Regions from separate parts of the Ensifer adhaerens genome, predicted to be linked through region 3. Evidence: predicted binding sites of a transcription regulator. Region 3 holds the regulator's gene; each other region holds the start of a gene.
What was found. The regulator PhoB, encoded in region 3, activates phosphate uptake and scavenging genes when phosphate is short. The targets are predictions, from matches to a motif close to TGTCATNNANCTGTCAT.

Region 1 (6,596 bases), on a different replicon from region 3:
GTTGCCCGAGGTGTAGCCGTCCTTGAATTCGCCGACGCCCGAGCCGAAGGTCGTGCCGGCATCGAAGGTGCCCTTGACGACTTCGAGAACCAGGTTTTCGTGACCGCCGCCGAAGCCGGTCTCACCGAAGAATTCCTTGACCGGCGCGCCGATTGCTTCCGGCAGGGTAACGAGCGGGACGAGGTAGCCAGAGGTCGAGTCCGGATCGGCGAAGCCGAGCTTCTTGCCCTTCAGGTCTTCGAGCTTGGTGATGCCGGAATCCTTGCGGGCAACCATGATCGAGTGGTAGCCGGTCGAGCCGTCGGTCTGAACGGTCGTCAGGATCGGCTCGACGGCGTCAGCCTTGGCCAGATAGATCTTGGCGTAGCCGGAAGCGCCGAGTTCGGCGTAGTCGAGCGTGCCGCCGAGCAGGCCCTGGATAACGCCGTCATAGTCGGCAGCCGGGAACAGCGAGACCTTTTCGACGCCGATCGCAGCCGGCAGCTTGTCGACGAGGCACTGGAAGTTGCGCAGGCGGTCGGCTTCGTTTTCGCCGCCGAGGATGCCGATGCGGAAATCCTTGAGGTCTTCAGCCTGTGCGTGGCCGACGAGGGCGAGGAGCGCGACGGCGCTCAGAAGAGCTTTTTTCAGCATAAGGTTCTCCCGTGTGTCCGGCTCAGCCGGATCTATTGGGTTTCAAAGAGGTGCCCTTGACGCGGGCTTTCGATCCTGGCGGGCGTCAGATGCCGGCCAGTGCCAGCGGCTTGAGGCCGGCCGATGCCGTTTCTTCCTGCGGTTCAGCCGTCGGAATGTTGATGCTGGTGGAGGTCATCGATTCCTCGATGCCCGTATCGGCGCCGTAGATCTCGGCAACGGCTGCCGCCGTCAGATCCTTGGGCTGACCGTCGAAGACGACGCGGCCGTGCGCCATGCCGATGATGCGTTCGCAATAATTGCGCGCGGTATCGAGCGTATGAAGGTTGGTGATGACTGTGATGCCGTCGCGCTCGTTGATGTCACGCAGCGCATCCATGACGATCTTGGCGTTCAGCGGGTCAAGCGAGGCGATCGGCTCGTCGGCGAGCAGAACCTTCGGCTGCTGCATCAGGGCGCGGGCGATCGCGACGCGCTGTTGCTGGCCGCCGGAAAGCGTGCCGGCCGGCTGCAGGGCCGTCTGCTCGATCCCGAGGCGTTCCAGCGCGCCGATCGCCATGATGCGTTCTTCGCGGGTGAACATGTTGAGGATGCTCAAGACCGTCGAACGGTGGTTGAGGCGGCCGAGCAGCACATTGGTGAGCACGTCGAGGCGCGGCACCAGGTTGAACTGCTGGAAGATCATGGCGCAGTCGCGCTGCCAGTTGCGAAGCGCTGCGCCGCGAAGCGACGAGACCTCGGTGCCGTCATAGACGATCGAGCCCGAAGACAGGTCGACGAGGCGATTGATCATGCGCAGCAGCGTCGACTTGCCGGCGCCCGAGCGGCCGATTACGCCGACCATCTGGCCTTGGGGAATGTCGAAGGTAACCGAACTCACGGCTGTCTTCTTGCCGAACTGGCGGGTTACACTCTTCAACTGAAACATTTCTAGCAGGTCCTCTTTCGGGGAGACCGGTCATCGGTATGACACCTGCCATAGCGGCGCTTCATGAAAGCGAAATGTCAGTTTGTTGTAAGTTCTGTTACAGTTCACGCCCACGCGGGCTGGGTTAATCAAATGTGAACGTCGCAGCCCGGGCGCAGGCGCGATTGGTCACCTTCCGCGTGATTGCGTGCTGATCCGAATGGGATCGGGGCGGTAGCCAGGGCGCTCCCGGGGCGCTACCGCCGCGTGATTCCTAGCCCTCGGTGCCAGGCTCCAAGGTTGCCCCCGGAACATAGAGGGCGATCGGCCGGATCTCGTAGATCGCGGTAGGATTGCTGCGCCGCAGCTCGCGTGCAGCCGCTATGGCTGCGTCGATCGTCGGAAAGTCCACGACGTAGAGGCCCAGCAGTTGCTCTTTGGTCTCGGCGAAAGGTCCGTCGGTGACGATGCCTTCGCCCTGGCCCCTGAGCGTCACCGCACCTTCGGCAGGCCCGAGCCGCGCGGCCGGTCCGAAGGCTTTCTGCTGAACGAAGCGCTCATGAACCTCGAGAAGGTCGGACATCAGGGCCGCGTCCTCTTCCGCGCTCCAGGATTCGACCACGCCTGCCGTGTGATAAGCCAAGATTGCATAATACATGAACCGTCCTCCCGGACGTATTCCTGTCAGGTTTCGCTGGCGGCTTCAATCGGCGCGCGAGGTTCGTGGCCACAACTCTCGCTTGGAAATCAGCCCCAGGACGCGGCGGCCCAACGACAGGCCTGGGCGGCGATGCGCGAACTGCGCTTGAGCTGACCCTGCGCCGCGGCTTGGCGCGCTCTCCAGACAAGGCCGCGGGCGAGCGAACGGGCGAGTTCGCGCCCCGGCGGAAAACTGCCGCTGAGCGAGCGCAGTCCTTCGTCGATCAGGGCATTCCCGAAGACCTCGTCGCAGTCGTATTTCGATCCAGTCGCGCGCCGGAGGATGCGCTTTTCATAGGGCGTCAGCGGACTCCGGCTTTGCTCAAGAGCGCGACCGAAGTCGGAGATGGCGATGTCCCAGCGCTTCTTGCGGGCCATGATCGCACCCCGCTGCAGGAGCGCGCTGCGCTCTTCATCGCCACTCTCGATGCGCCGCGACGGCAGATAGTCGGTGAGCGGCAAGGTCTGGTGCAAACGATCGAAGATCAGCGCATCATTGCTGATCCAGTTTTGATCGCGTCGCTGCGCCTGGAAACGGCTCGCCGCCGGTCCCCGGTCGCCGTCGTGCAGGCGCTGGTGAAAGATGACATTGGCGGTCGAAGCCGCCTTGCCGAGGAGAGAAAGCCTGATCAGCATGTCGTAGTCCACGGATCGCGGCAGTGCTTCATCGAATGCCCCGGCAGCGTCATAGAGGCTGCGGCGGACGAGCATGCCAGGCTGGTGGACGAAGAAATCCTCAAGCGTGGCGATCAGGAATTCGTTCGTCGGACAGTCGTTCCAGTAGCCCGTGTCCAGGAACTTGGCAGCGCCATCTTTTTCGTGCTGGAAACGCACATAGCGCCCGTAGGCGATGCCGGCCGATGGATCGGCCTCGAAGACCTGCATGAGATCGCCGAGCGCCGTGGGGCAAACAACGTCGTCGTCATCGACGATCCAGACGAACTGCCCCCTGCATTTCTGCAGCCCGGCGTTCAATGCACGCGCCTTGCCGGCATTGGCCTGCTCTATGACCTCGATCCGGTTTCCGTACCGGGCAAGCACGTCAGCCGTTTCGTCGGTCGAGCCATCGACGACGACGATAATCTCGTCATCGCGTCCAATCTGCGGCAACAATGCATCGAGCGAAGCTGGTAGATATTGGGCCCGATTGTAGGTGGGAACAATGATGGAGATGCTGGCGCCGTTGCGAGATACGTCCGATAGCTTCATGCCTTGTGCTCCTCCTCAATGGCAGCTTCCCCTCTTGGCGCCTTCCCAGTTCCCCAAGGTTCTTTCGGGGCGATCGATGCACCTTCAACGTGTGAAGCGTTGATAAAATGGCGGGCCGCCCTCAATTTCGACAACAAGCCAAAATCTATCGTGAGATAGAATGCAGGCTCGTTTCGATCGCTGAAAGTCTTTGTCCTTAAATCGACCGCGTTTTGAGGACAAAGACCTGCGGCAACGCAGCTATATCGACCGCAACGCGTCTCATGACGTGCGGTGTTGTGGTTCGTGAGCTGAATGACGGAAGGCATTTCTATTGAGCCGAGCAGTAAAACTGACCGGGCAAGCCATCTGGGCTTCATTGGGCCAATTGGCGCAGGCGTTGCTTGCAACCATCAGCACCATCATCCTGGCGAGAATCCTCGGCGCCGAAACCTATGGTGTCTTTGCTCTGGGGCTGCTGATCGTCGGCTTCGCCGAGATCTTCGTCGGGGGACACGCGGCCGACATCGTCGTGCAGAAACCGGACGCCACGACCGGACATCGCAATGCGGCCTTCGCGGCTCTGGTTGTCATCTCCGTTCTCTCGGCAGTCGTCATCGGTGTCAGCAGTGGGGTGGCCTCAGCCTTCTTCGAGGCGCCGCAGCTCAAGGCGCCGCTGCTTGCGATGCTCGTCCTGCCAATCCTCACGGGGCTGGCAAGCGTCCCCAACCAGATCCTCGTGCGGCGCCTGCAGTTCAACGAGCTTGCCCGCATCGGGGCGGTATCGGGTGTGCTGGCGGTCGCGGTCGGCGTTGTGCTGGCGATTTCGGGCGCCGGTATCTGGAGCCTCGTCATCATGGAGATCGTGCGGCGCTCGGTGAACCTGATCATGCTGATTCCCGCAGCGCGCTGGTCGCCCGGTTTCGGCTTTGTCCGCCAGGAACTCATCGATGTGCTGCGTTTTGCATCCCGCAGGGTCGAGAACAACGGACTGACCTACATCTCCCAGAACGCCCTGCCGCGACTGTTCATCGGCCAGTGGCTCGGGACGGAAGCGCTCGGCCTTTTTGCGGTTGCCCGCCGGCTGCTCGACCAGTTGCACAATATTCTGAGTGGCCCCGTTGCCGCGGTCGCCTTTCCGGCAGCATCGCAATTGCAGCATGACCGCGAGCGGCTTGCCAAGCTGATCGATACGTCGGTCCGGCTGACCACCTGGGTGTTCTGGCCAGTCGTTCTCGGCGTTGCGATGATCGCACCGATCCTCGTGCCGCTGGCCTTCGGCGAGGGGTGGGCCGAAGCCGTCCCGGTACTGCAGGTACTCGCTCTTGGAACCTTGCGGGCGCCGGTCTCGAGCTTCAACACGGCCGTGCTGGTGGCCTTCGGGCGGATGGGTTCGGTCTCCTCTATTTCGGTGCTGTCGATCGTGCTGGGTGTCGCCTTCCTTTTCGTCGGCGTCCAATACGGCCTCGTCGGCGTCGCGGCAGCGCTGTCGCTGAGGCAATGGGCTCTCTGGCCCGTTGGCGCCATGCAGGTCTATCGCGTGTCCGCCCTCCATCCCCTGGGGCAGCTGCGCACGCTCTTCGTCGCCGCGATGCCATCCCTGATCATGGCGGGCGCTGTCTGGACCGCCGGGCGGATGATCGATGGCCTTACGCCCGTCCCGATGCTCTGCCTGCAGGTTGCGATCGGTGTCATTGTGTACGGGGTGGCTTGGGCGGCCTTCAATCCGCGCGAGACTGTGCTTGTGTTCAAAGCGGTCTTTGACCTCGTCCGCGGGGATTGGGCTTCGGCGAAATCGCGGATCCCACTCATTCTCGGAACGATGTCTGCCCCATAAACCGGAGCGCGCGTCCAATGCAGACCAGTGGTTCGTGAGCTTAGTCTGCCTTGAAGGACCTGTGGCGTTGTGATGCGCGAATGCGCTCCAGTCGGTTTGGGCTGATGGCGCCCTTTGCCGCGAAAAAATCGCGCACTTCCTGGCGCAGCAGCATCGGCTCGTGAAACTGGATGAGGTTGGGATTGGCAAGCGTCCCATTGCCCTCGATCACGATCGGGCCGTCCTCGGTCAAGGCGATATCCCAGCCGACATAGACGAGCCCCGCGATCGAGCGCGTGCATGCGCGCGCCAGCGTCTTGATGTCATTCCAATGCGGGATCATCGTGCCGCCGATGCGCGTGCCGGTTTCGGGGTGGCGGGGGAGCGTGGTTCGGCTTGGGCCGCCGTCATCGGAAATCGCATCGGATAGCGTGCCGCTTTCCAGTTCGATCAGGGACACGATCCCGCCGGCCTTGAAGTTGTCTGTCGGCCGCGAGCGTTCCGTTCCGAACCGGTGGGCCGCCCCGAGCAGGATGGTCTTGCCGGACGCTTCGTCATGGCCGACTAGAACCCGGATCGTGTTGACGGCATGCGGATAGATCGCCGATGCGTAAGGGTGTTGCACCACTGCGGCCTCGAGCAAGAACCGACCGCGCCGATCGACCTCGTCGACTGATGAAATGCGTCGCACGCCGCGGCCGCCGCTGCCATCGACCGGCTTAGAGATCATAGCGCGGCCTTCAACGTCGGCGCGCGGCAACGGGCTGCCATCGAGCGTGGTGGCACGGCCGTCCTCGACGAGCCCAATCAATTCCGGGCAGGTCCCCGGGAAGCTTCCGGAGCGGACCCATTCATGAAACCGGAGCTTGTCGCCGAGCAGCGCCATGGCTTCGGTGCTGTTCAGCCGCGGCAACCGGGCCTCCGCCTCGAGGTCGGTCAGAAACAGGTGAGCGTCGAACCGGTCGAGCGGATACAGCCAGGCGCGGTTGGAGAGGAAGCCGCGGCTCATCAGCCGCAGATTGGGAAGGCCGCGATTTCCGCGCCGCTCCAGCGCCCAGAAGTGCTGCAGGAGCGAGAGGCGGTGGCGTACCACGCCGACGATCGGGAGCGCGCCCATCAGAGTGGGCCATCCTTGGCTCGTGGAATGTAGCGGGCAAAGATCCGACGCAGTTGCGGCTCATCGAGCAGGCGATCGTAAAGTTGAAAGAAGCGCAGGCTCGGATGGGCGTTGCCTTCGATGACGATCGGTCCTTCCGCCGTTACGGCGATGTCCCATCCGACATAATGCAGATACGGGAAGGCGCGGCCGAGATCCTCGACAAGCCGCAGGACTGCAGGCCAGTGGGCAATCTC
Region 2 (6,596 bases), 790 kb from region 3:
TTTCGATGGCGCCATTGCTGCTCAGCCACTTCAGGAAAGTCTCACGTTCGGTCGGGCTTGCCTTGGTCCAGGAATTCTTGAGTTTGTCGAGGCGAGTGCGCTCGTCCTTGAGCCCTGCCGCGATAAGCGCCTTGCGCAGCGACGGGATGCGGCCGGCCAGCAGATCCGCGTGGAGATCAGGGAAATCGAGCTTCAGGCGTTGCACGTCACCGGTTTCGTCGTGCTTGGTTTTCTTCGACATGCTCATTCCCGTGTCGTTCGTCCAGGCCGCGTCAGAGAAAGCACCAAACGCCCCGTCTTCTCAACCGCGTGAAGACGAGGAGGTGGGCTGCCTTCGCTTTTTTGCGCAGTCGCCCGCATCATGCTGCTGTGCATTGCGCGACATGCTCTAGCGTGCTCCCGCGCCCCACGCGAGCGAAATAGGTCACTATCCTCTATCCATTGCAGATCGATCCCGTTAGGGAACGCATGGAGAATAACGCAATGTTGCGTGCCGAGTGCCCTTGGCCGGACATGCATCCAGCTTTACGCAAGTCCCTTCGCCTATCGTCACCTCAACGGCCGGGATGTGACACGGCGAATGAAGGACAATGATATGTCTAACGATATCGAGCATTACCGCGACCCATCCGATTCGATGGTTGCCCTCTATCTCGCGAACAACGACGGCGACGAACTGACCGACGTTCTGGTCGCCGCGCTTGAAGATGCGTTCCGCATCTTGAGCGACGAGATTTCCGGCGAAACGATGCACTGACGGGGAATCCCCGCAGCCAGGTATTCCCCAGGGGCAATCCGCCATCGGTTGCGAATCGGCTGGTTGACGTCCTGTCCTTGCCGAATTCCAATCGGCGACGGGTCGAATTTTCGAGAGAGTTCGGGCCGCGTGTCGCCAGCGCAAGGGTGAGGCGCTGATATGACATTTTCTATCTGGCACTGGGTCGTGTTTTGGCGGTCATTGGCATGCCCGTCTGGCTGATCCTTCGGGCCCTGAAGCGCCAACGCCAGGCGCTTCAGGGCGCCTCGCCCTCACCATAACCGCGATCAAGCCGGCCTTATCACAGGCCGGCATTGCATCGCGATCGACTGCCGCTCAATTTTCGCGAAGCAGCGCCTCCGCAGAGAGAGAGGCGGACAGAATGGCCGCATCGGTTCCATTCCGCCCCATCAACATTAGTCCGGCCGGCCGCACCAGTCCGCGCATCGGCAGGGTGATGGCATTGAGATCGAACTGGTTGGCGACCTGGCAGTTGCGCAGCAGCAGACCCTCCACACGGTTGTATTCCGCCACGTCCGTTTCGACGCTCGCGATCGGCACGGCGGCGATCGGCGTTGTCGGCAGCGCGATGAGGTCGTAGGGCGAAAGACGCTCGTCCATGGCGGCGGCGAGTGCACGCTGCGTTTGCAGCAGGGCCGAGATTGCTGCATCCGGAACGGTGAGACGGCGGCGGAGCGGGAGCTTGACCCTGTCATCGACGGGGGCTGCATCGTCGTTGAGCCAACCGGCATGGATGCGGCTTGCTTCAAGGCCGGCGATCGAACCGATCCGGGTCGCTTCGGCGAGCCGGTCGATCAGGTCGTCGATCGTGCAGTCGACGATTTCGGCGCCCGCCTCGGCCAGCCGATCGAGGCTTTCCGAGAAGGCCGCGGCGATTTCGGCGGAGAGGTCTTCAAACAGCGTGCCCCGGGGAATGCCGATGCGAAGGCCAGCGATCGGGCGGGCGACGAGCGGCTTTGGCTGCTCACCGGCCATGACAGCGTCAGCCGTCACGCAATCGGCAACGGTTTTGGCCAGCGGCCCTAGCGAATCGAGGATGGGTGACAGCGGAAACGAACCATCGAGCGGAACGCGGCTGGCCGTCGGCTTGAAGCCGACGATGCCGTTCAGGGCCGCAGGGATGCGGATGGAGCCGCCGGTGTCGGAGCCGATGGCAATGTCGCAGGTGCCTTCGGCGGCCGATACCCCGGCGCCCGAGGACGAGCCGCCGGGAACGAGGCGTTTGTCGGTGGCATTGCCGGGCACCGCATAGTGCGGATTGAGGCCGACCGCGGTGAAGGCGAACTCGGTCATATGCGTCTTGCCGATGATCACTGCACCCGCGGCGCGCAGCCGCTTGACGACGAGTGCATCTTTTTGGGCTGGTGGCGAATTGCGACGTATGATGGAACCGGCCAGGGTCGGTTCGCCAGCGACATCGAAGAGGTCCTTGATCGAGACGATCTTGCCGTCGAGCGGGCCAAGGCCTGCGCCCGTCTGCCGGCGGCGGTCGGATGCGTCTGCCTCGCGGCGGGCGCTTTCGACGTAAAGGCGCGTGAACGTCTTTTCCTCGCTCCGGCGATCGTTGAGCCGGCTCAGGATCTGTTCGAGGCGGTCGCGGGCGGAAATGGTGGTTGGATGGGGCACGATAATGACCTGTCTCGTCTGTTGTCGGTCGGGCAGCGGCCATCTCCTTGCCGGGCTTCGGGAGGGCATGCGCACTTTTGATAGCAACATTGGCGGTGATTGCCACCTTGGCGATCGGAGGCTCAACCTTCACCGAACTGTCGCCAAACCGTTCAAATAGTTTCATGCCCCTGTTACGTCGCTGACATCGGGATGACCAAAGGTCCGGCACGCGCGGTCGCGCTGCCGAATCGGAGGTCTGTTTGGCCGATACCCTCAAGACGCTTTCAAGGCGTTCTTTCCTCTTTTCCGCCGGTGCTGCGGGGTTTGTGGCCTCATCGGGCCTTGCTACCCCCTTCTATGCGCGCGGTTACGGCCGGCCGGAATTCGTTCACGGCGTACAATCGGGCGATGTCGATACCTCTTCCGGGATGATCTGGACGCGGGTGGATCGGCCGTCGAAGGTATCGGTCGAGTATTCGACCACGGAGAGCTTCTCCAATCCTTTTCGTCTTACCGATCTGACGGCGACGCCGCAGACCGATTGTGCGATCAAGTGCTCGCTCGATGGGCTGCTACCGGATCAGGACATCTTCTACCGCTTTACCGCCACCGATCTCTATGATGTCAACCGCGTCTCCGAGCCGGTGGTCGGCCGGTTTCGCACGGCCCCTTTGCGCAAGCGCTCGGTCCGTTTCGTCTGGTCCGGCGACACCGCCGGCCAGGGCTGGGGCATCGACGACGTCGGCATGAAGACCTATTCGACGATGCGGCTGCACGAGCCGGACTTCTTCATTCATTCCGGCGATACGATCTATGCCGACAACCCGATCCCTGACGAAATTGCATTGCGTGACGGTGGCATCTGGAAGAACCGGGTGGTGACCCACGAGAAGCGCGACGTGGCGCGCACGCTGGAAGAATATCGCGGGCAATGGAAATACAATCTGCTCGACGATCATGTCCGGCAGCTGAATGCCGTCTGCCCCACCTTCTACCAGTGGGACGATCATGAGGTTCTGAACAACTGGTCGGCTTCGACCGATCTTCGCGACGACGCGCGATACCCGGAAAAGGACGTTGCCGTCTACGCGGAGCGGGCCGCCCGGGCTTTTCATGAAATGACGCCGATCCGCACGCCGGCGACACAGCCCGGTCGCATCTTCCGCAAGGTCGGCTACGGCCCGCTGCTCGATGTATTCTTCGTCGACCTGCGCTCCTATCGCGGTGCCAACCAGGGCGAGGACGGCGGCGTGCTGTTCGGGTGGCGGCAGGCGGATTGGTTGAAGCGGGAACTTGCAGCCTCGCGCGCGGTCTGGAAGGTGATCGCCTGCGACATGCCGATCGGACTTGTCGTCTGGGACGATTACGCCAACAGGCGCGGTTCGGATGCGATCGCCAACGGCGACAATGGCGCGCCTGCGGGGCGTGAACTCGAGTTTGCAGATCTCCTCCGCTTCATCCGCGACAATGCCATCGACAATCTCGTCTGGCTGACGGCGGACGTGCATTATACTGCCGCGCACCGCTACGATCCCGCGCGTGCCGCGTTCAAGGATTTCACGCCTTTCTGGGAGTTTGTGTCGGGGCCGCTTCACTCCGGTACCTATGGGCCGAAGGAGCTCGACATGACCTTCGGGCCAGAGGTTCGCTTCATCAAGGCGTCGGGTGGTGGCATCGACAGCAACCTGCCGCCATCGGCCGGCCTGCAGTTCTTCGGCATCGTCGATATCAACGGCCAGACGCAGCAGATGACCGTGCGTCTGATGGACCGGCAGGACCAGGAACTCTGGCGCGTGACGCTCGATCCGGCTGCGATTGCATGACGAATCTGGTAACGGCCGGCAGCTTTCCAAACCCTGATTTCCAGACCCCTGGCGGGTGCAAACCCATGGCCTACCGGCATTTGACCGCGACGCTCATGCGCGCGCCCCCTTTCGCAATCGCAAAAAAACCTGTATGAGCGCGACCATTGAAAAAGCGGCGTGGCCCATCGGGGCTTGCCCTGAACCTCCGAGACGAAAAATGAGCATTCGTAACATCGCGATTATCGCGCACGTTGACCATGGGAAAACGACCCTTGTTGACGAGCTCCTGAAGCAGTCGGGCTCGTTCCGCGAAAACCAGCGCGTTGCCGAACGCGTCATGGACTCCAACGACATCGAAAAAGAACGCGGCATCACCATTCTTGCCAAGGCGACGTCGGTCGAATGGAAGGGAACGCGCATCAACATCGTCGACACCCCCGGCCACGCCGACTTCGGTGGCGAAGTCGAGCGCATCCTGTCGATGGTGGACGGTGCTATCGTTCTCGTCGACGCTTCCGAAGGCCCGATGCCGCAGACGAAGTTCGTTGTCGGCAAGGCGCTGAAGGTCGGCCTGAAGCCGATCGTCGCGATCAACAAGATCGACCGTCCCGATGGCCGCCACGAGGAAGTCATCAACGAAGTTTTCGACCTCTTCGCCAACCTCGATGCCTCCGACGAGCAGCTCGACTTCCCAATCCTCTACGGTTCGGGCCGCGATGGCTGGATGAACGTTGCGCCTGAAGGTCCGAAGGACCAGGGCATGGCACCGCTTCTCGACCTCGTGCTCAAGCACGTGCCGGAGCCGACGGTTGCCGAAGGCCCGTTCCGCATGATCGGCACGATCCTTGAAGCCAACCCCTTCCTCGGCCGCATCATCACCGGTCGCGTTCACTCGGGCTCGGTCAAGCCGAACCAGGCCGTCAAGGTCCTCGGCCAGGACGGCAAGCTGCTCGAAACCGGCCGTATCTCGAAGATCCTCGCCTTCCGCGGCATCGAGCGTCAGCCGATCGAAGAAGCGCAGGCAGGTGACATCGTTGCGATCGCCGGCCTCACCAAGGGCACCGTCGCCGACACCTTCTGCGATCCGTCGGTCGCCGAAGCGCTGACCGCGCAGCCGATCGATCCGCCCACCGTCACCATGTCCTTCATCGTCAACGACAGCCCGCTTGCCGGCACCGAAGGCGACAAGGTCACGAGTCGCGTCATCCGCGACCGTCTGTTCAAGGAAGCCGAAGGCAACGTCGCGCTCAAGATCGAAGAATCCTCCGAGAAGGATTCGTTCTTCGTGTCCGGCCGCGGCGAACTGCAGCTTGCCGTTCTGATCGAAACCATGCGCCGCGAAGGCTTCGAACTTGCCGTGTCGCGTCCGCGCGTGGTCATGCACAAGGATGACAACGGTCAGCTGCTCGAGCCGATCGAAGAAGTGGTCATCGACGTCGACGAGGAGCATTCCGGCGTCGTCGTTCAGAAGATGTCCGAGCGTAAGGCCGAAATGGTCGAGCTGCGTCCGTCCGGCGGCAATCGCGTCCGCCTGGTGTTCTTCGCTCCGACCCGCGGCCTGATCGGCTACCAGTCGGAACTGTTGACGGATACGCGCGGCACTGCGGTCATGAACCGTCTGTTCCACGCCTACCAGCCGTACAAGGGCGAGATCGGCGGCCGCGTCAACGGCGTGCTGCTCTCCAACGATGCCGGCGAATCCGTCGCCTATGCCATGTTCAACCTGGAAGACCGCGGCCCGATGATCATCGACGCCGGCGAGAAGGTTTACGCCGGTATGATCATCGGCATCCACACGCGCGACAACGACCTCGAAGTCAACGTGTTGAAGGGCAAGAAGCTCACCAACATGCGCGCATCGGGCAAGGACGAAGCCGTCAAGCTGACGCCGCCGATCCGTATGACGCTTGAGCGGGCGCTGTCCTGGATCCAGGACGACGAGCTGGTCGAAGTCACGCCGAAGTCGATCCGTCTGCGCAAGCTGCACCTCGACCCGAACGAGCGCAAGCGCTTCGAAAAGGCCCGCACCGCCGGCGCGGCCTGAGCATCCTGAAATTACCAAGCCTAAAAAAACCCCGGATCGCTCCGGGGTTTTTTGCTGTGTGTGCCACGGATGGGCGACTTGCGGATAAAGTTAAAAAGGCGTTAACCTTCCACAGGGTGCCGCTAAAGTTGCCTGTGGGTTAACGCTGGCCGGCAACCGGGCGGGATTCCTGTTCGTCCTGTGTGCGTTTAGAGTCGCGAGTCATGAAGACTGTTTCGATAGAGATTCGGCCCGGAGAGCCGCAGGAAGCGTCGGCAATTGCCGATGTGCACCGCGTTTCGTGGCTGCAGGCCTATGGCGGTCTCATCCCCCATCGTCCCCTTGTGCAGATGGTCAATCGTCGTGACGAGACGTGGTGGCG
Region 3 (6,596 bases):
CGGCGCCTCCAGCCGTCCTGAAGCGGCAGGCGTCGGCGTTGCTGCCCTCGGTTCGTTCTACATGATGCTGATCGTGCTCGTGCTGTCGCTGCCGATCGGCGTCGCCGCCTCGATCTATCTCGAAGAGTTCGCTCCGAAGAACCGGCTCACCGACCTGATCGAGGTCAACATCAACAACCTCGCGGCCGTTCCGTCGATCGTCTACGGTCTGCTGGGCCTCGCCGTCTTCATCAACTTTGCCGGCATGCCGCGCTCGGCGGCTGTCGTCGGCGGCTTCGTGCTGACGCTGATGACGCTTCCGACGATCATCATCGCCACCCGCGCGGCCTTGAAGGCGGTTCCCCCGTCGATCCGCTCGGCGGCACTCGGCCTTGGTGCCTCGAAGATGCAGACCATCTTCCACCACGTGCTGCCGCTGGCAATGCCGGGCATCCTGACCGGTACGATCATCGGTCTTGCCCACGCGCTTGGCGAAACCGCGCCGCTTCTTCTGATCGGCATGGTCGCCTTCGTCGTCGATTTTCCCGGTTCGCCGATGGAACCGTCGACGGCGCTGCCGGTGCAGATCTACATGTGGGCCAACGAGGCGGAACGCGCCTTCGTCGAGCGCACCTCCGGCGCGATCATCATCCTTCTCATCTTCCTCGTCGTCATGAACCTTGGCGCCATTCTGTTGCGACGTCGCTTTGAGCGCCGTTGGTAGTGAGGTAATTACTATGAACATCATGTCAGAAGCAGCAGTCGAGAAGGCCTTGGATCAGAAAATGAACACCGTGCCCTACAAGATGATCGGCAAGGATGTGTCGGTCTACTACGGCGAGAAGCGGGCGCTTTTCGACGTCAACCTCAACATCCGGGAAAACACGGTAACGGCGCTGATCGGCCCGTCCGGTTGCGGCAAGTCGACCTTCCTGCGCACGCTGAATCGCATGAACGACACCATCGAGAACTGCCGCGTCACCGGCAAGATCACGCTCGATGAGGACGACATCTACGATCCGACCATCGACGTCGTCGAACTGCGCGCTCGCGTCGGCATGGTCTTCCAGAAGCCGAACCCGTTTCCGAAGTCGATTTACGACAACGTGGCCTACGGTCCGCGTATCCATGGACTTGCCCGCACCAAGGCGGATTTCGACGAGGTCGTCGAGACCAGTCTGCAGAAGGCCGGTCTGTGGAACGAGGTCAAGGACCGCCTGCACGAGCCGGGCACGGGGCTTTCCGGTGGCCAGCAACAGCGACTGTGCATTGCGCGCGCCGTTGCCGTTAGCCCGGAAGTGATCCTGATGGACGAGCCCTGTTCGGCACTCGACCCGATTGCGACCGCCAAGGTCGAGGAACTCATCCACGAACTGCGCACGAACTTCACGATCGTCATCGTGACCCACTCGATGCAGCAGGCCGCCCGCGTTTCGCAGCGCACCGCCATGTTCCACCTCGGCAATCTCGTCGAGGAGAACGACACCGACAAGATGTTCACCAATCCGGATGACCAGCGCACCCAGGATTACATCATGGGCCGCTTCGGCTGAGGCCAATTACGGCTGCAACAGTAACTGGAAAGCGCCTGTAAGGATCGACGATCATGTCCATGCATATCATGTCCGCCTATGACGAAGAATTGAAGTACCTGACGCGCCGCATCTCGGAGATGGGCGGTCTTGCCGAGCAGATGGTTGCCGAATCCGTTCGCGCCCTGGTCAATTCCGACCTGGCTTTGGCGCAGAAGGTGATCTCGGACGACACCATTCTCGACGATGCCGAGCGCCAGATCGGCGAGAAGGCGATCGTCACGATCGCCAAGCGCCAGCCGGTCGCCGCCGACCTTCGCGAGATCATGGGGTCGATCCGCATCGCCTCCGATCTGGAGCGTGTCGGCGACCTCGGCAAGAACACCGCCAAGCGCGTGATCGCGGTTGCCGGTTCCGGCATTCCGCGCAAGCTCGCACGCGGTCTCGAGCACCTTGCTGAGCTCGCTCTGGTGCAGCTCAAGGAAGTGCTCGACGTCTACGCCTCGCGCTCGCCGGAAAAGGCCAACAGCATCCGTGAGCGCGACGAGGAGATCGATGCGATCTACACCTCGCTGTTCCGCGAATTGCTGACCTACATGATGGAAGACCCGCGCAACATCACGCCCTGCACGCATCTTCTGTTCTGCGCCAAGAACATCGAGCGTATCGGCGACCACGCTACCAACATCGCCGAGACGATCTACTACATGGCGACGGGTGCCCAGCCGGAAGGCGAGCGTCCGAAGGATGACAACACGTCGACGTTGGGCTCGGTCAACGACTAGGTTGGAGCGGGATGCGAGGGGAAGCTGCCTACACTCTTCTCCATCCCTTTCTAGCGCCGAACGCGCGTTCGCAATGCATGCCCCATGAATATCATCCGGTCGCGGCTCCGGTCGCGGCCCCGAATTCCTGTATCTGAAGCACGCGGCTTTCGCACCGTCTTTGAAAACGGCGGTTGTGCTCCAGATTTAGAGTGTCTGAGCGCCGGACGGTCCACTGGACCCACACGGCACTCACGGTAAGGAGTGGTTACCTGATGTTGCCAAAAATCGCCGTGGTCGAGGACGAAGAGGCGCTGAGCGTCCTGCTGCGTTACAATCTGGAAGCGGAAGGCTTCGACGTCGATACGATCCTCAGAGGTGACGAGGCGGAGATCCGGCTTCAGGAACGTCTGCCCGATCTCCTCATTCTCGACTGGATGCTGCCCGGCGTCTCCGGCATCGAGCTGTGCCGTCGGCTGCGCCAGCGCCCGGAAACGGAGCGGTTGCCGATCATCATGCTGACGGCGCGCGGCGAGGAGAGCGAGCGCGTTCGTGGTCTGGCGACCGGGGCAGACGACTATGTGGTCAAGCCGTTCTCGACGCCGGAGCTGATGGCTCGCGTCAAGGCGATGCTGCGCCGGGCGAAGCCTGAAGTGCTCTCGACGTTGCTGCGCTGCGGCGACATCGAGCTCGACCGGGAAACCCACCGCGTTCATCGCCGTAGCCGCGAAGTTCGCCTGGGGCCGACGGAGTTCCGCCTGCTGGAGTTCCTGATGTCCTCTCCGGGCCGCGTTTTTTCGCGTTCGCAGCTGCTGGACGGGGTCTGGGGTCATGACATCTATGTCGATGAGCGCACCGTCGACGTCCATGTCGGCCGCCTGCGCAAGGCGTTGAACTTCTCGACCATGCCCGACGTCATTCGCACGGTCCGCGGCGCCGGATACTCGCTCGAGAGCTGAGAAAGACGACTTGAAGCCAATAAAAAAGGGGCCAGTCGGCCCCTTTTCCTTTTGTTCCCGTGCGGCGCCTCAGCGCATCCGACGGCGCTCGGCCGAGGGCTGGTAGGCAAGCCGTGCATGGAAGCTGCAATAGGGCGAGGATTCCGGCGAGTCATTGCCGCAGAAGTGGAACTCTTCCTTCAGCGGGTCGCCGATCGGCCACTTGCAGGTGCGCTCGGTGAGCTGGGTCAGCTCGAGGCGGCGCGACATCGGCACGACCACGTCGGTGCTGATGCTGAAATCCTGCTCTGCCACGAGATCGACTTCGATCTCTTCCTTGAGAACCGTGGCGCCGGACGGGCGGGCAACGGTGCGGGTCGCAACGCGCGCGGCGTAGTTCGGTGCGCGCGGGGCCGAGGTCGGCCGCTTCGGACGGGCCGCAGCGGTGGTGCTGCCGCCAGCCTTGGCGCGTCCCGGGAGGCTCAGGCGATGAACCTTGCCGATGACAGCGTTGCGGCTGACACCGCCGAGCTGTGCCGCGATCTGGCTAGCGCTCAGGCCCTCGGACCAAAGCTTCTTCAGTTTCTCCACCCGCTCGTCAGTCCAGTTCATTTCTGCACTCTCCGTTCTCAGCGTTGGGGATGGCAGAATCCCTCACCGCACCCCGGCTGAACCCCGAGGCTGCAAACGCGATAACTCTTTTGGTGACTAGGTCCGCCGCATGCGTCTAGTAATTGAATGTTAACGTACTGACCGTCGGACTCCGTGGCAAGAGTCCGGGGAATCGAGCCGAATCGAATTCGTAGTTTTCCCCAACTTGCTCGATCAGCGTTGCATTTTTGCAAGCCCTTCCGACTGATTTTTTCGCCGCAGGGAAACGGGCCTTGTCATCGCGCTGCAAGGCTTGGTTTTGTTGACATTGCAGTGCGAAATGGGAATAGTGCCTGCGCCGCCGCAAGGCGGCATTTTTGATTTTTATCGGGCCGCACGAAGCCGCGGGATCGATGCCGACTGGAGTGAAGGAGAGCCTCGCATGACTGCAACCACGCCGCTTTATGATACCTACATGCGCGCGCCGTTGCGTTTCGAGCGAGGAGAGGGCGTGTGGCTGATTGCCGAAGATGGCTCGCGCTACCTCGACTTCGCTGCTGGCGTTGCCGTGAACTCGCTTGGTCATGCGCATCCGCACCTCGTCGAGGCGCTGAAGGCACAGGCCGAGAAGGTCTGGCACCTTTCCAACCTGTACGAGGTTCCGGGTCAGGAAAGCCTTGGGCGTCGCCTGGCAGCCGTCACCTTTGCCGATCGGGTCTTCTTCACCAATTCCGGTGCGGAAGCGCTGGAGTGCGCGATCAAGACGGCGCGGCGCTATCACTTCGCCAAGGGGCAGCCCGAGAAGTTTCACGTCATCACCTTCGAGGGTGCCTTCCATGGCCGCACCATCGCGACGATTGCGGCCGGCGGCCAGCAGAAATACATCGAAGGTTTCGGGCCGAAGGCGCCGGGTTTCTACCAGGTTCCGTTCGGTGACATCGCAGCCGTCAAGAATGCGATCACCGAGGAGACTGCGGCGATCCTGATCGAACCGATCCAGGGCGAGGGCGGCATTCGTCCGGCGACCAAGGAGTTCATGCAGGAATTGCGCGCGCTCTGCGACGAGTTCGGCCTGCTCCTGATCCTCGACGAGGTTCAGACCGGCGTCGGCCGTACCGGCAAGCTATTCGCCCATGAATGGTCGGGTATCCGCCCGGATATCATGGCCGTGGCCAAGGGCATCGGCGGCGGTTTCCCGCTCGGCGCTTGCCTTGCGACGGAAGAGGCGGCTGCCGGCATGGTGGCGGGCACGCATGGTTCCACCTATGGCGGCAATCCGCTGGCCATGGCCGTCGGCAACGCCGTGCTCGACGTCATCCTCGCGGACGGCTTCCTCGCCCATGTGCGTGATGTCGCGCTCGTCTTCCGCCAGGGCCTTGCCTCTCTGAAGGACCGCTTCCCGGATGTCATCGAGGACATCCGCGGCGATGGCCTGATGCTGGGCATCAAGGTGAAGGGGCCCTCGGCCGATCTCCTGAAGGAAATCCGCGCCGAGAAGCTCCTGGCCGTCCCGGCCGGCGACAACGTATTGCGCCTGCTGCCGCCGCTGACGGTGACGGCGGAGGAAGCGCGCGAGGGTCTCGCACGCATCGAGCGCGCTGCCGAGGCAGTGCGCAAGGCCGGCGGCAACGCTGCCGCTTAACGGATAGGACCGACGCCGACACAGGGTGTTAGAATGATCTTCGTGCGTTCACGCGGAATGCGTGGCGCACCAGGGATCGATTTTTCAGACAGGAACCGAGTACGATGGCAGGCACCAGACATTTTCTCGATCTTTCGGCCATGACGGCCGCCGATCTCCGGACGATCATTGACGATGCCCGCGTCCGAAAGGCGGCGACCAAGGCCGGAACCGCCGAGAAGCCGCTCGCCGGCAAGATGCTGGCGATGATCTTCGAAAAGCCGTCGACCCGTACACGCGTCTCCTTTGATGTCGGCATGCGCCAGCTGGGCGGCGAAACCCTGTTTCTTTCGGGCACCGAAATGCAGCTCGGCCGCGCCGAAACGATCGGCGACACCGCCAAGGTCCTGTCGCGCTATGTCGACGCGATCATGATCCGCACCACCGACCATCGTCGTCTTCTGGAGCTGGCCGAGCATGCGACAGTGCCTGTTATCAACGGCCTGACCGACGATACGCATCCTTGCCAGATCATGGCCGATATCATGACCTTCGAGGAGCATCGCGGACCGGTGAAGGGCAAGACGATCGCCTGGACCGGTGACGGCAACAATGTGCTGCACTCGCTGATCGAAGGCTCCGCCCGTTTCGGCTATCGGATGAACATGGCCGTGCCGCTGGGTTCCGAGCCGCAGGACAAGATCCTGAACTGGGCCCGTAACAACGGCGGCGAGATTCTGCTGTGTCATGATGCCGAGCAGGCTGTCGCCAATGCCAACTGCGTTGTTACCGACACCTGGGTGTCGATGAACCAGGAGCACCGCGCCCGCGGTCACAACGTCTTCCAGCCCTATCAGGTCAACGAGGAGCTGATGAAGCGTGCTGCGTCCGATGCCCTTTTCATGCACTGCCTTCCGGCGCACCGCGGCGAAGAGGTGACCGACGAGGTGATCGACGGCCCGCAGTCGGTGGTCTTCGATGAGGCTGAAAACCGTCTGCATGCGCAGAAGTCGATCATCGCCTGGTGCATGGGCCTCGTCTAAGCGGCTTGCAGGTACGAGCGCTGCGCGGCCAGCCGATCGCGTAGCGCTTCGGTAGGCGCGTGGCTGGCTATTGACATTGCCGCAGCGCGACACGATCTAGGCGGCAAGCGGGGCGCTCCTGGCAACAG

Region 1: phnC (phosphonate ABC transporter ATP-binding protein) is a predicted target of PhoB. The motif match lies at 1,625-1,641, and genes of this name have one in related genera.
Region 2: LAC81_RS17395 (alkaline phosphatase D family protein) is a predicted target of PhoB. The motif match lies at 2,565-2,581, and genes of this name have one in related genera.

What each region holds. Positions count from the first base shown of each region.
Region 1 covers NZ_CP083350.1:2,736,166-2,742,761, forward strand. The annotation lists gene phnD (phosphonate ABC transporter substrate-binding protein) at 1-633, opposite strand, end outside; gene phnC (phosphonate ABC transporter ATP-binding protein) at 719-1,561, opposite strand; gene LAC81_RS32540 (YciI family protein) at 1,815-2,198, opposite strand; gene LAC81_RS32545 (glycosyltransferase family 2 protein) at 2,288-3,448, opposite strand; gene LAC81_RS32550 (oligosaccharide flippase family protein) at 3,762-5,264, shown strand; gene LAC81_RS32555 (sugar-transfer associated ATP-grasp domain-containing protein) at 5,305-6,360, opposite strand; gene LAC81_RS32560 (sugar-transfer associated ATP-grasp domain-containing protein) at 6,360-6,596, opposite strand, start outside.
Region 2 covers NZ_CP083349.1:3,558,960-3,565,555, reverse strand. The annotation lists gene LAC81_RS17410 (hypothetical protein) at 1-241, opposite strand, end outside; gene LAC81_RS17405 (hypothetical protein) at 596-757, shown strand; gene LAC81_RS17400 (amidase) at 1,094-2,404, opposite strand; gene LAC81_RS17395 (alkaline phosphatase D family protein) at 2,647-4,209, shown strand; gene typA (translational GTPase TypA) at 4,409-6,235, shown strand; gene LAC81_RS17385 (GNAT family N-acetyltransferase) at 6,439-6,596, shown strand, end outside.
Region 3 covers NZ_CP083349.1:153,510-160,105, forward strand. The annotation lists gene pstA (phosphate ABC transporter permease PstA) at 1-703, shown strand, start outside; gene pstB (phosphate ABC transporter ATP-binding protein PstB) at 717-1,532, shown strand; gene phoU (phosphate signaling complex protein PhoU) at 1,583-2,296, shown strand; gene phoB (phosphate regulon transcriptional regulator PhoB) at 2,551-3,234, shown strand; gene LAC81_RS00725 (GcrA family cell cycle regulator) at 3,304-3,825, opposite strand; gene LAC81_RS00730 (aspartate aminotransferase family protein) at 4,247-5,446, shown strand; gene argF (ornithine carbamoyltransferase) at 5,551-6,468, shown strand.